Rosistilla ulvae: one gene and its partner. The protein of the gene in region 2 interacts with the protein of the main gene of each other region in a pairwise test. Links are inferred from orthologs where the notes say so. Each region holds a gene or a part of one and is shown on either strand. Other genes may lie near its edges.

The links. The genes of interacting proteins can lie anywhere in the genome.
Region 1: the proteins of trkA (region 2) and EC9_RS06950 interact in binary tests that used the Escherichia coli proteins (3 or more experiments, as listed by UniProt). The link is inferred for Rosistilla ulvae from one-to-one orthologs.

The regions. Positions count from the first base shown.
Region 1 is NZ_CP036261.1:1,916,505-1,921,938, reverse strand. Bases 2,566-5,434 are described here. They hold EC9_RS06950 (PTS sugar transporter subunit IIA), read left to right. Parts: upstream 2,566-3,696; coding sequence 3,697-4,173; downstream 4,174-5,434. Other genes in these bases: ptsP (phosphoenolpyruvate--protein phosphotransferase), read left to right, coding at 4,687-5,434; EC9_RS06945 (HPr family phosphocarrier protein), read left to right, coding at 4,203-4,490; hpf (ribosome hibernation-promoting factor, HPF/YfiA family), read left to right, coding at 3,073-3,435; EC9_RS06960 (PQQ-binding-like beta-propeller repeat protein), read left to right, coding at 2,566-2,721. Also shown: EC9_RS06970 (DUF6807 domain-containing protein), read left to right, coding at 1-103; EC9_RS26410 (hypothetical protein), read left to right, coding at 276-587; EC9_RS06965 (histidine phosphatase family protein), read left to right, coding at 590-1,246; more of EC9_RS06960, read left to right, coding at 1,414-2,565. UniProt on the Escherichia coli protein: Seems to have a role in regulating nitrogen assimilation.
Region 2 is NZ_CP036261.1:6,185,222-6,193,333, reverse strand. What follows is about bases 2,246-5,226. They hold trkA (Trk system potassium transporter TrkA), read right to left. Parts: upstream 4,419-5,226; coding sequence 3,072-4,418; downstream 2,246-3,071. Other genes in these bases: EC9_RS21950 (hypothetical protein), read left to right, coding at 5,196-5,226; EC9_RS21955 (hypothetical protein), read left to right, coding at 4,878-5,099; EC9_RS21965 (SMP-30/gluconolactonase/LRE family protein), read right to left, coding at 2,246-2,989. Also shown: EC9_RS21975 (RAD55 family ATPase), read left to right, coding at 1-177; EC9_RS21970 (polyprenol monophosphomannose synthase), read right to left, coding at 437-1,192; more of EC9_RS21965, read right to left, coding at 1,211-2,245; more of EC9_RS21950, read left to right, coding at 5,227-6,965; EC9_RS21945 (ferredoxin), read right to left, coding at 7,085-8,112. UniProt on the Escherichia coli protein: Part of the constitutive potassium transport systems TrkG and TrkH. May regulate the transport activity of TrkG and TrkH systems. Binds to NAD(+) and NADH.

The DNA of each region.
Region 1 (5,434 bases), 4.3 Mb from region 2 along the record:
GGTTGCGACCGCGGCTCACAAGCAGTTTGCAGCTCGCAAGGGATTCGAAGTCTCTAAGGGAAAGCGAGCGCATCGACAGTTTTCGGCGCTGCGGATTCCGTGACGCAGCGATGTTGATCGGTTTCGAAACGGCGACGAAGCCTCTCCCAAAGCCGTCCGGGCCGGTTGCACTTACCGCAGCGGCGACTACAACGGGGAGAGTATCTTGCGGCGTGCAACGCGCGAGCCGCCGCGAGCCTTTCGTGCGAAGCGTTTGAATCAACCTGGGAGCTTCAGTGAGACGATCGGCAAGACTTCGCGGCGGCCTGGGAACCTGCGGGTTCGCCGTGGCCAGCGCTCTGTTCGGCTGCCTGTTGCTGGTTCTCAATGGCGGCGTCGTCGCGGCGATCTATTTTGCGATTGCCGAAAATGGCCCGCAGTGGATGCGCAATCGCAGCCTTTCTCAATTCGCACTGTATGTTGGCCCCGTGCTGCTGCTGATCCTGCAATGGACCATGATCGACTGGGTCGGTCGCGATCGCGGCAGCGAGACATCTCCTTCCTCCCAAGCGATCGATTCGGATCGCGCCGATTCGACGAAAGTTTGACGATGCAGCTGTACCTGATCCGCCACGCGCAAAGCGCCAACAACAGCAATCCCGAAGCGGAGCGTGTCGAAGATCCCGAGATCACCGAACTGGGACACCAGCAGGCTGCGGCGATCGCAAAATCGATAGCCGATCAAAACGTCGATTTCCTGGTCACCAGCGGATTCCTCCGGACGCTGCAGACGACCCAGTACCTGGCCGATTCTCTGCGGATGCCAATCCATGTCTGGCGCGATCTGCACGAGGTCGGCGGATGTTACCGAGGCTACATTCCCGGGGAAGAGCAGGGGGCGCCGGGGATGAACCGCGACGCGATCCTCGCCAAATATCCCGGTACAACGGTCGATGAATCGATCGGCACCGAGGGCTGGTGGGGCTGTCGTCCCTATGAAACCGAAGCCCAAGCGACGCTCCGCAGCGAACAAATGCTGGCTCGATTTGCCGAACAGTTCGGGGCGACCGACAAGGTCGTCGTGGCGGTGATCCACGCCGACTTTAAAGTCTGCATGCTGCGACAGATCCTTGGCAACGATTTCACCCGCCGACACATCGGCCCGATGCTGAACACCGGACTGACGAAGTTTACCGTTTCCGAAGACGCTTGGCGGTTGGATATCCTGAATTCGATCACGCACCTGTCGAGCGATCAGATCAGCTGACAGCCCGCGGCTCTCCATTGCAGCCCCCACCGAACCTGGCACGCCCGCCCTGGGCTGAGGGTGCGCAAAGATTGCGTTGCGGCGCGGCATGATCGATAATGAGAGCGCGACCCGAAAGCGTTCCGGTCGCCCCCTCCGGCTCCACCAACCTACCGAGACGCACCGCTATGGGTCGACTGAAGAACTTCGCTCCTATTTGTCTGTTGATATCGCTTTCCCTGATCAGCCAGCCCGCGGCGGCGCTCGAACCGGCTGGACTCAGCGGATTGCAGTTCCCCGCCAGCGACTGGCCCTTCTGGCGCGGCCCGGATCAAAACGGAGTCGCTTCGCCAAAGCAAACGCCTCCCACATCGTGGAGCGAGACCGAAAATGTGTTGTGGCGAACGGAGGTGCCCGGCCGCGGTCACAGTTCCCCCGTCGTGATCGGCGACCGCGTTTTCATCACCTCAGCCGATCACGAACGCGAAGTCCAGATCGTCCTCGGGCTCGATCGCGCGACCGGAAAACAGCTATGGGAAACGATCGTCCACCGTGGCGGATTCGAGACCCGCGGAAAAAAGATGAATCTGAAGGCAACGCTGGCATCGTCGACGATCGCCTCGGATGGCACGCGACTGTTCACCAACTTCCTCAACGACAACGCCGTCTGGACGACCGCGCTCGATCTGGACGGCAAACAGCTCTGGCAAACGCGGCTTACCGATTACCAGGTCCACCAGGGATACGGTTCGTCGCCGACGATCTACAAAAACCTGGTGATCTCATCGGCTGACAATAAAGCGGGGGGAGCGATCGTGGCGATGGACCGGGCCAACGGCGAGGTCGTCTGGCGACGCAAGCGGCCCGAAATGCCGAACTACCCCTCCCCCGTCATCGTCGAGGCGGCGGGTCGCCAACAATTGATCATGACCGGTTGTGAACTGGTCACCAGCCTCGCCCCGCTGACAGGGGAAACGATCTGGGAAATCGAAGGAGCGACAACCGAATGCGTGACGACGACGGTGACCGATGGAAACGTCGTTTTGACCAGCGGCGGATACCCCGACAATCACATCGCCGCGGTCGCAGCGGACGGTTCGGGAAAGGTTGTCTGGGAAAACACCGACCGCGATTACGTGCCATCGATGCTGATCGCCAAGGGGCATGTATTTGCCATTCTGGATGCCGGCATCGCCACCTGCCTGAATGTTCGCACGGGAGACCAGGTGTGGAAAAAGCGGCTGGGCGAGACCTTCAGCTGCTCCCCCGTCCTGGTCGGGGATAACATTTATGTGACTAGCGAATCGGGGACCACTCACATTTTTAAAGCGAATGTCCAGGAATACCAAAGCGTGGCGACAAACTCGCTCGGAACCGAGGTATTTGCATCCCCCGCGATTTGCGGAGGTCAAATTTTCACGCGTGTGTCGTTGCCTGTCGACGGGAAACGACAAGAATATGTGTACTGCTTGATGGACCAGGCCACAGCCAAATGAGCGGCAACGGCACCCATCCAACGAGCGATTAGGGGCAAGTTAACGATCGCATCAGGCGTGCGAACGGGCCCAGAAGAACTTTAACAATCAATTCCCAAAAAGCTGGAACGCGAAGCGAGCTGGACCCGAAAAAGCGTCAATTGAGGGTGACGCGAACAGTCCTTTACGGGTATCGTAAGGTATTGTTTGGGAAGAACTTATGGTCCGGTAAGCCGAACATTTGGAACGAAAATACCGCCGAATCATGTGCACGCGTTTACAGTAACGCTTACCTAAACGCGTGATTCGGCGTATGCTACTCGCTAGAAACGGGAGCCGTTTCGATGCTGCAATCATTCTAAGGAGCAATCAATGCTAGTGAGCGTCTCTGCCCGACACGGCAATCTTGGAACGGGCGATCAATCTCTGATCGAAGACAAAGTTGGAAAACTGCGTCGCTTATATGATCGAGTGAACGCGATTGAAGTGATTGTCGACTTGGAGAAGCTCGAATCACCGGCACTCGAGGCCAAGGTCTCGGTGGAACACGAGGAAGACTTTATCGCGTCTGCCTCGGCCACGACGGTTATCGGAGCTCTGGATGTTGTCATTCCCAAGCTGGAAAAACAATTGCGACGCGCCAAAGAAAAGCGAACAGAACATCGGGCGACAGGCTTGAAGCACTTGGAACCAAACGATGTTGCCGACGAAGTGGAATCGACGGACGAAGTCTGAGACGATCCCTACCGCGAGCAATACCAGACGAAGATCGACGGCGGTGGACTGCCACGCCGCCAAGCAGCCGGAATTCAGCTACACTCGACAACATTGCGGCCGATCGAACATGCGATACACCGATGCAAGACCGCACAGCCACCTGGAAGCCGTCCCCCCTCGACGAGCACCGGTGGCTCCATGAAATCCCCCCAGCCCCGACGTGGGGCGTCGCGAGACGATCACGGCGAGGCTGAATTTTTTAAAATCAAAGGATAGGTAATGAAATTCGCAGACTTTATTTGCGTCAAAGCGATCAAGCCCGACTTGGCGTCTTACGACAAGGAAGCGGTCGTCACGGAATTGGTGGAAAGTTTGGTTAGCGCCGGTGAGATCAAGGCGGCCGACAAAGAGGACATCATCGCTGCTGTCATGAAGCGCGAAGAACTTGGCAGCACCGGCATCGGCCGTGGCGTCGCCGTCCCCCACACCAAGCACCCCAGCGTTGAAAAGCTGGTCGGCACCGTCGGTGTCAGCGTCGACGGCGTCGACTTCAACAGCCTCGATGGCGAAAAAGTACAACTCTTCTTCCTGCTGATCAGCCCTCCCGAACGCCCCGGCGACCACCTGCGGGCCCTGGAAAACATCTCTCGTCAGTTGCGCGACGATACCTTCTGCCGCTTCTTGAAGCAGAGCAAGACGGTCGACGATATCAACCAACTGCTCGAAGAGGCTGACAACAACCAATTTGCCTCTTAGTGGCCAATTCCGCACTACAAATGCAAGCCATGTCCAATCCATCCTGCCAGCAAACCGTCGTCGTCAAGAACGAGAAAGGGCTGCATCTGCGCCCGGCGGAACTGGTGGCGCGACTGGCGATGCAGTTTGATTCGACCGTCATGGTGACCAAAGATGACCAATCTGCCGACTGCAAAAACATGCTCTCGGTATTGACGCTCGGCGCCGTCCAAGGAACTCAACTGGGACTTTCGGCCGAGGGCAGCGACGCAGCCGAAGCGCTTTCGGCTGTCGCCGAATTATTCGACCAAGGTTTCCATGAACTCGACTCGGAATAAGACTCCGACGCCGCAAGCCGATACCGGCCGCGGCAGGGCTGCCAAGCCAAACCGGCCTGGCACCGCCCGTATTGAACTTTCAAACCGTACAAAAAGAAATGGCAAGGCCACTTCGATCCCTCCTCGCAAGCCACCGGCGACTCGTTCGCCCGAAGCGATGCGACGATGGCAAGAAGGTTGCGCATGCCGCCATTGAATGCTCGAACTTCAAGGAATCCCGGTTTCACCCGGCGTTGCGATCGGTCCAGCCCTAGTTCTGGACGATGAAGGTTATCGCATCCCCAGGTGCCTTATTCCCGCGGCCGACACAACGGCCGAGTGGGGGAGATTGTTGTCTGCCTTTGGCAAGGTCGCCAAACAGCTCGAGGTAAATCGCAAACAGACCGCTGAACGGTTGGGCGAAGAGGCTGGGCGGATCTTTTCGGCGCAGCAGCAGATGCTCAGCGATCCGGGACTGCTGGCCGAACTCGAGGGCCGCGTTCGCCAACAACAGCAGAGCGCTGCCTATGCGGTCAGCCGTGTCTTGCACCGCTACGCCGAAGCGCTTGGCAAGTTGAACAGCCCGTTTTTGGCCGAACGAGCCGAGGATGTGCTGGATATCGAAAAACAATTGCTGCATCGCATGGGGGCGGTGACCAGCGACCCGTTGAGCAATCTCGATGAGCCGGTGATTCTGCTGGCCCGCAATCTGACCCCCAGCGAAACGGCAAACCTCGACCGCCAATACGTCCGCGGTTTTTGCACGGAGATCGGTGGCCCCGGCGGACACACTGCGATCGTCGCCAAGGGACTTGAGTTGCCTGCCGTGGTTGGTATCGGCCAGTTCCTGGACCGAATCGGGCAAGGATCGCAAGTCATCGTCGATGGCGATCGTGGCTGCATGATCGTCGATCCCGACCAAGCGACGATCGATCGGTATGAAGAACGAGCCCAGATTCGCCAAA
Region 2 (8,112 bases):
CTAGCCAACGGCGATCTGGGAGCATTGGCCAACACGTTGATCTACATGGGCAAGATTCGCGACGGGCTGCAGATGCGGCGAGGTCTCTACATCGCCAAACATCGCGGCAGCCAGTGCGATGACAACGTGCGGTTGTTCGAGATCGATGAGGCCGGCCTGCAGCTATCGGCCGGCTAAGCAGGTCGTATTGTATTTTTCGTTTAACCGCGGGCATCGGGCCGCGCGGCCTTGAAAAACGCGGGGCGATGCCCGCGCGGTTAAACTCAATACCGTTCAACGATGCGTAGTGGACGAGGTTACGAGTCCTTTTGCGTCAGACCAAATCGCTGGGACTCGTAACCTCGTCCACTACATCCCGCCGCTAATTCTTTCGAAGGTCCGAGGCTCCTTCGTTGAACGGCATTGTGGTTAAACGAGAAAACTCCCTGCTTGCTGCTTAGCGTCGCGGCGAACAGGCGATGCGAGCCAGCATGGCGATCGATTTCACCGCCTCGCCGAGACTCAGCTTCGACGAACCCTGAACGCGGTTGACGAAGCGAATCGGAATTTCGACGATCTTTGCATCGCGATGGGTCAGCAGCCACAAGATCTCTTCGAGCATCGCGTACCCGCTGGCGCGGATCCGGTTGAGATCGACTTTATCGAGCGTGTCGACGCGGTAACATCGATACGCTCCGCTGCAGTCGCGGGCTTGCAGCCCCAAGGCGATCCGAGCGACACGATTCAGCAGACCGCTGATCACCAATCGCGACATCGGCCAGCCTTCGATCGCTCCGCCGGGAACGTAGCGCGAACCGATCACGACGTCGGCCTGTTCGCGATGGGCGACGTCGACAAGCTTCGGAATTTCGACCGGGTCGTGACTCATGTCGCCATCGAGATTGACCAGGAAGTCGTAACCCGCGTCGCTGGCGTGCCGCATCGCAGCGACGATCGCGCTGCCGAGGCCAAGCTTGCGACCGCGTTGGATCACTGTGAACCAAGGATCGCGCCCCGCCTTATCGGCAGCCCATTCGCCGGTCCCATCGGGCGACCCATCGTCGACGACCAGCACGTCGGCTGACGGCAGGGCGGCGCGGATGCCAGCGACCAATTCGGGCAAGCTGTCCAGTTCGTTATATGTGCAGACAGCCACTAACACGCGCGCCACCGGCGCGCCGCCATGCTCGTCCTTGTCGGGCGAATCAATCACCGAATCTTTGCTCTCCGCCTACAGTCGTGGCTTGGGTGGTTTGACGGGTTGTTTCCAGTTGTCGGCACCGACTAACTGCGTTTTGCGACGATAGATCTTGTCCACATTGGCCACGTACAGCGTCTTGCGATCGGGACCGCCAAACGTCGCGTAGCTAGGACGTCGCGAACCTGGAGGCATTGGCAAAATCAGATGCGAGCGTCCCGGTTGGTCGCAGATCTGAACGCCCATCGCCGTTGTGGAAATCAGCCAACCATCTTGGGAGACACACATCCCATCCAACAACCCGCGAGGATCGGCGGCGGGGATCTCCAAGTGGAAATAGGGCTGCTTGTATTTCAGCGATCCATCGTCGGCGATCTGAAATGCGTTGATGAACCGCCCGGGGAAGTGGCCGACAAACAACTGAGTCTGATCGGCGCTGAGTCCAATCCCGTTGCAGTCTTTGAAATTGTCGACAGCCTTCCGCTCGCGCGTCTTCGCGTCGAGCGACCAGATCTTGCCGGCTGGCGGATCGGTGTAATAGATCGTGCCGTCGTGGCGGACGACGATGTCGTTGCTGGTCGTCCCCTCGGCGATGACTTCCATCTCAAGGGTCTTCAAATCCCAGGCGCGGATCTGGCGGGCACCGCTGGCGGCACCATACAGTCGGCCGTCGGGGCCCAGGGAGATCCCGTTGGTTTTTCCGGTATCGGAGACGATCAGGCTGACCTCGCCGTCGGGCGTGACCTTATAAAGTTCGCTCGCCGGGACGTCGGTAAAGTAGAGCGTACCGTCGTCGGTCACCGCCAAGCCCTCGGCCCACTTGTGCCCTTCGCTAACCAGTTCCCAGCCTTCGCCATCGACAAGGAATTTGTTGGCTTCGCTGTTGGATCGGTCCAGATGCGTGCTAACCGGTTGGGTATCAAAGTCTTTCCACAACCAACGCATCACGTCGGGCATGATCGCTGTGCCATGCTTGCTACTGTGAAATCCTTCGCCCCAGGTGTGCTCGACTTCATATCCAGCCCACTGCAACGCTCGCAACAGAGTCTGGTTGGCCATCCACCAATCGCCGGCGTAGATGTTCAGATCGTTCGATCCGTCCTGCAGGTAAATCCGCAGCGGCTTCGGTTCGGTCTTGCGGACCAGCGTCGCCAGTTCGTGTCCGCCGCGGAGTCCGACATAGGTTCCGACAGTGGTGAAGACGCGGCGGAAATGATCGGGGCGCTGCCAAGCGACGTTGTAGGCGCAGATGCCGCCGGAGCTGCTGCCGCAGATCGCGCGGAGATTGGGATCGTCGGTCAGTTGAACGTTGTGTTCCTTCTCGACAAACGGCAGCATCTCGTCGATCAGAAAGTTGGCGTAGCTATCGTCGACGCTGTCGTATTCATACGACCGATTGAATCGCGATTGTGCGTTGTCGTTGGGGGCGGGAACGACACCGGGATTGATGAAGACGGCGATCGTAACTGGCATCTCGCCGGCGGCGATCAGATTGTCGAAGATGTTCGGAATCCGGTAGCCTCCCTCGCGGCGAGCGTATCCACCGCCGTCTTGGAAGACCATCAATGCTGCCGGTTTGGATCCGTCGTATTGCTTGGGGACATAGACCCAATAATCGCGGACCGTTCCAGGATAGATCTGCGAAGCATTGAACACGCCCTTGGTGATCGTGCCGACAGGAACCCCTTCTTTGAGCAAAGCGTCGGGATGCTGCGGATAGCTTTCCGCCTGGCGGGTCTTCGGTTGCGCGGCGGCGAAGCTGGCGAGCAACAGCAGCGCGATGGCGGTCGTTAACGGGCGTGCTATGTTCATTGGAGGTGCCTGGAAGGAAGTGCGGCGCGAGTGGAATGTTTGAGCAGCGAACTCTGATCCGTCGCGCGGAGCCAATAACGAATCATCCCACTTTAAACAGCGAGATCGTGGAATCGAGCGTATTCTGGTCGATCAGGGCAACGATTACATCACCGAGGCGCAGCTGGTCTTTCGCCGTCGGAACACGGACAAAGCCGTCGCGCATGATCGCGGCGATCAGGCAGCGGCCCGACAGCGGCAATTGCATCAGCGGAGCCTTGGTGACCGGAACGTCTTCGTCGATTTCGATCTCGTAGACGCCGATCGATCCCTCGGGCAATTGACTCTGCGAAATGATCGGGCCATCGTTCATGAAGCCCATCACCTGACGAGCGACCGCATCGCGTTCGCTGACCGCCACATCGATGCCCAGCTTGGCGACGACGTTGGCATAGTCGGGACGGCCAACGACCGCCATCACCTTGTGCGCCCCGAGTTCTCGCGCTTCGACGCCCGCCATGATGTTGTTCTCATCGTTGCCGGTGCAGGCGACAAAATAGTCCGCCTTGCCGACTCCTTCGTCTTCCAAAACCGAGCGGCGATTGGCGTTGGCGGTGACCACGGTCGCCGATGGCAGCAGCGTGGCGAGGTGCTCGCAGCGTTGCGGATCTTCATCCAAGATCAAGATCCGGTACTCTGACTTGTTAAGCGATTGAGCCAGATGGTATCCAGTCTCGCCACCGCCGGCGATGATCACGTTGCGACGGGGGATGCGAGTCGATTCGGGAGCGAACTGAGCCCTGGCTTCGGCGACGTCTTTGGGGAATCCGATCAGGCTGATCGAATCGCCGGCGTGGATCTCGTCTTCACCACCGGCGATCCAACGTCGACCTTGACGCGAGATCGAACCGATCCGCACGCCGTGGCTGAGCTTCAATTCGCGAAGCGGTTTGCCGACGGCGGGAGCTTTGATCGCCACCGTCAATTCGTAGACTTCCAATTGCCCGCGAGCAAAGTGCTCCAACGGGATCGACCCCGGGTTGCGAATACTGCGAGCCAATTCGGTCGCCGAGAGCTGCTCGAGACTCAACAGCCGATCGATGTTGAAGTGCTGTTGGTAATCGAAAGTGCTCATGTCGCGGAACGCGGGAGCGTAGACTCGAGCGATCGCCCGCCGCGCGCCAAGCGCCTTGGCCATGCTGGCCGCCACGATATTGACTTCATCGTCGCCGGTCACCGCCAGACAGATATCGGCTCCGCAAATGTCGGCTTGGAACAAGACCGTGCTCTGCGATCCGCTGCCGTGGATCGCCCGGACATCCAGTTCGGCATTGATCCGCCGGACCTCTTCGGGGTTACTGTCGATCACCGTGACGCTGTGTCGGGCGCGACATAATAGATCGGCAATCCAAGTTCCCACCGTTCCGGCACCGAGGATGATCGCTTGCATAGGTCGCTATCGAGCTCTTGAACTGAAGGGGATAGTTAAACCGCGGACCGACGGCTGCCTGGCACCGCCGGGGGGATCGGGCATTGTAGTCGATTCGATGTGATAACCGAAGCGGGACCGACCGGCAATGCAAGCCAAGAGAGCCTAATTATTGGTAGTTAAGGGAAGGTGGTTGACCCGTAGGTCGATTGTCTCCGCCGCGGACGGTCTCCCCACCCACAGCGGTATTCCCGGGCGAGCGGAGGGCGATGCTAGCAAGCCTGGCGTTGGATGTTGTCCGATTCGTTGGGGGGGCCAAGCCGTTTGTTGAGTGTTTTTTCGATTTATCGAGCAAACTTCTTGATCGAAACTGTTATCAGCGGTGTTTGGATTCCGATTGAGTGGATTAGGGCGGGCGTTGGTCTTTTGTTCAAGCTGACGGCCGTGCGTTGTTATCCATGATTCGGAAAGGCTGGCGCGATGGATCCTATCTACTACTTCAGCAAGAACCCCGACTTGGCGGCGTTGCATGTGGCCGCCTTCTTTTTCGTGCTGGGACTCGCTGTCGGGTGGGTGTTGTGGTCGGGCAACCGCCGGCAGGTTCGCAATCTGGATCGCGAGAACGATGCGATCGCCAAACAGCTTGAAACCGATTGCTATCAGCAAACCCAATTGGAACGCGAATCGTCGCTGCTGAGTTGATCTGGCGGGCGAAATTTTCAAGGCCCGCTTGGATCGATCTGTTCGCTGTTTTGAAAGTGCCATTTGTTTCCGTTATTCCCCAACGATTGAATTCCCATGTTTATTGCGCGTCTTGATTATGCGATGACTCACCTGGGGTGGCTCGGTTTCCTAACCGCGGTCTATTTCGCAGGGATCGGGATCTGGCTGGCTCAATTGTTGTGGCGGCGCAACAAGGCGGCTGTCTGGCAGGATCGCAGCGAGATCTACGCAGAATATCGCGACCTGCATCAACGATCGCTCGAAAACCAAACGGAGTTGTTGGAAGCTTGCGAGATTCATGAGACCAGCCTGCTGCAGCGAGAAGCTCAGCTGGACGAGACGAAAAAGCAGCTGGGCAATGCAAACGGGGAGCTGGTCGACGCAAAACGCCAGTTGGACGAAACGAAGCACCGGCTGGTCGAGACAGAGAGCCAGCTGGCCGAAGCGAAAAGCCAACTGGGCGACACACAGAAACGGTTGGCGGATGCCGAAGCCAAGAATGTCGAACAACAGATCGCTGCGGACAAGCAGGAGGCGGGGCACCAGTGCATGGTGACCTCTTGGAGTCAGCAAGTTGCGAAGCTGGATGCCGCCCTGGCGCTGACTGCCAATGATGCCAAAGCAGCTCAAGAACGGTACACGCAGAGCACTCAAGAGCTCAGCGCGCTGCGAACTCAATATGCTGAGTTGACCCAGCAGTTGGCCGACGCCGAAAACGAGCAAGTCTCGATGGACCAAGTCGATCGGGAATACGATCGCTTGCGTGGGCATCTGGCCACGCTGCGGCAGCAGCTTGAATCGACGCAGGCGAATCTCGTTGAACGCGAGCAACGCTGCGAACGGTTGTCCGAACAGTTGCAAGAAGCTCAAGATGATCTGAAGCTGCGGGGCACGTTGTTGGAGGATTTACGCGAATTGCAGACGGCGACGGTTGCGAAATTGAATGCCGTTCGCCAGACCGATGAGACGCTGGCCCAGTTGCAGGCCGAACGCGACCAGCTCCAAGAGAAGTTTCACGCCGTCGAATTCGAGCTCGAAGCAGCGTTGCGAAACGGGCATGCTGCCGAACAGGAAGTGGGCCAAGTCGCGGATCAATTGGCAATTGCCGCCGCCGCATCGGAGGCTGACCGCGCCGAGGACCAGTCGCAAATCGCGGCCTTGCGTCGCCAGTTGGCCGATGTCGAGTCGCGGCTGGACGCGGTGGTTCATCGCCCCGACGATGCGGACGATCTGACTGAGATCTTTGGCGTCAGCCGTCGCTTGGAAGACCAGCTGAACGAAGCGGGCGTGTTCCGTTTCGAACAGATGGCCGAATGGACCAATCGGGAGAAGTGTCAGTTCGAGCGGCTGTTGGGACGACTGGGATGCGTCCGCGATGGGAAGTGGTGCGAGCAGGCCAAGGAGTTGCTGACATTGGCCGACGAATCGGGTGAGCGAACGCCTGAGCCGGTGAAACCGAAGGCAACTTCCTACCTGCGGGCACTGAGAACTTATGGGAACGTTTCGGTCACCGTGGACGAGACGTTAGGTGTCGTCTTCACACGGCGACCCAGCTACGTCGACGATCTGACGGTGGTTCGCGGGATCGGGCACGTCAACCAACGCTGTCTGCGGAAGGCGGGCGTCTACCGTCTGCAGCAGATCGCCGACTGGAACGAGTACAACGTCTGGGCGTTCAACGAATTGTTGAGCTTCAAGGGGCGGATCGAACGGGAAAATTGGGTCGGCCAAGCGCAAGATGTGCTGGCGTTTCGCGGCAAGCAAGACGCAGACGAGACGATGTCGATCAGCATCGATTCGTCGAGCGATTCGAGCGACGGCGAATCGAGCCGCGCCGCGGCTTAAAAGCAACTCCGTCGTCTTTTCGCAGGCGTTTTCCGTCGACGGCGTCCACTCCAACAAAAACGGGAATGCGTCCGAAGAGCGCATTCCCGTCAGGAGTTATCAAACTTGAAGGGCGTTGCTTAGTTGCAACCGGCGGATCCGCAACCGCCGCTGCAGCCTGCCGCTCCGCAACCGCTGTCGCAGTTGCCTGCTGGAGCACATCCGCCACCAACGCCATTGCCTTGGCAGCCGTAGCTGGCAGCGCCGGCTTGGGAAACCTGACCGCAAGGATAGACGGTCTCTTCGACGACCTTCGGTACCATTTTGCAGACCTGTACGGTCACTTCACGCATGCTGGTGAAAGGAACTCGGACGGTGTACTGTTCGACCGATTCTTCGGCAACGCGATCGTAACGCGTGGTCTCATACGCTTCGGTCAGGACCTCGGGAACGTTCACCGTGTACGAGATTTCTTTGGTCTTCTGCACGGGGTGATACGAAACGACGGGATAGTTTTCGGTTCGCACCTCTTCTTTGAACGACAGTTCGCGGCGGGTTCGTTGGCGGGTCTCTTCCGTGTATTCGACAACCTTGCGAGGGCGAGTTCGCGTTTCGTCAACGTATTGAACGACCTTGCGAATCCCAGTGCGTTGTTCGGGTTGGTAGACCAGATACGTGCACTCGTAAGGGATCTGTTGATGTTGTTCTTCGTAAACCGTGTAGCTGACTTCGTGTTGTTGCGATTGCATTTCAACCACAGGGACTTCTTCGGTTTGGATATTCGGAACCCAAACGCGGCGGGTGACGGTTTGTGTCGCCGCAACGCTTTGCCCACCGATTACTTGTCCGCCGCAACCATTGCCACAGTTTCCCGAAGCCTGGTGGGAGCTGGCGGTCGATTGGCAACCACCGCAGCTGCGGGCTTGGCACGCACTGCAGTTGCCGCACTGACGCGAGCCACATGAACTGGCGTAACCGCCCGATCCACAGCCACCGTATGAACCGCAGCCGCCCAGGTTGGAGACCGAACCGTTCGAGCTGTAACAGCCTGGGGCGGAGCTTTGGACAGCCACTGGCGCTGGAGCCGCGATCACTTCGTCGACTTGGGTTTCCCAATGACCGTAGTCTTTGGTGACGGTTTGCGTGCGGGTGACGGGAACATCGATGT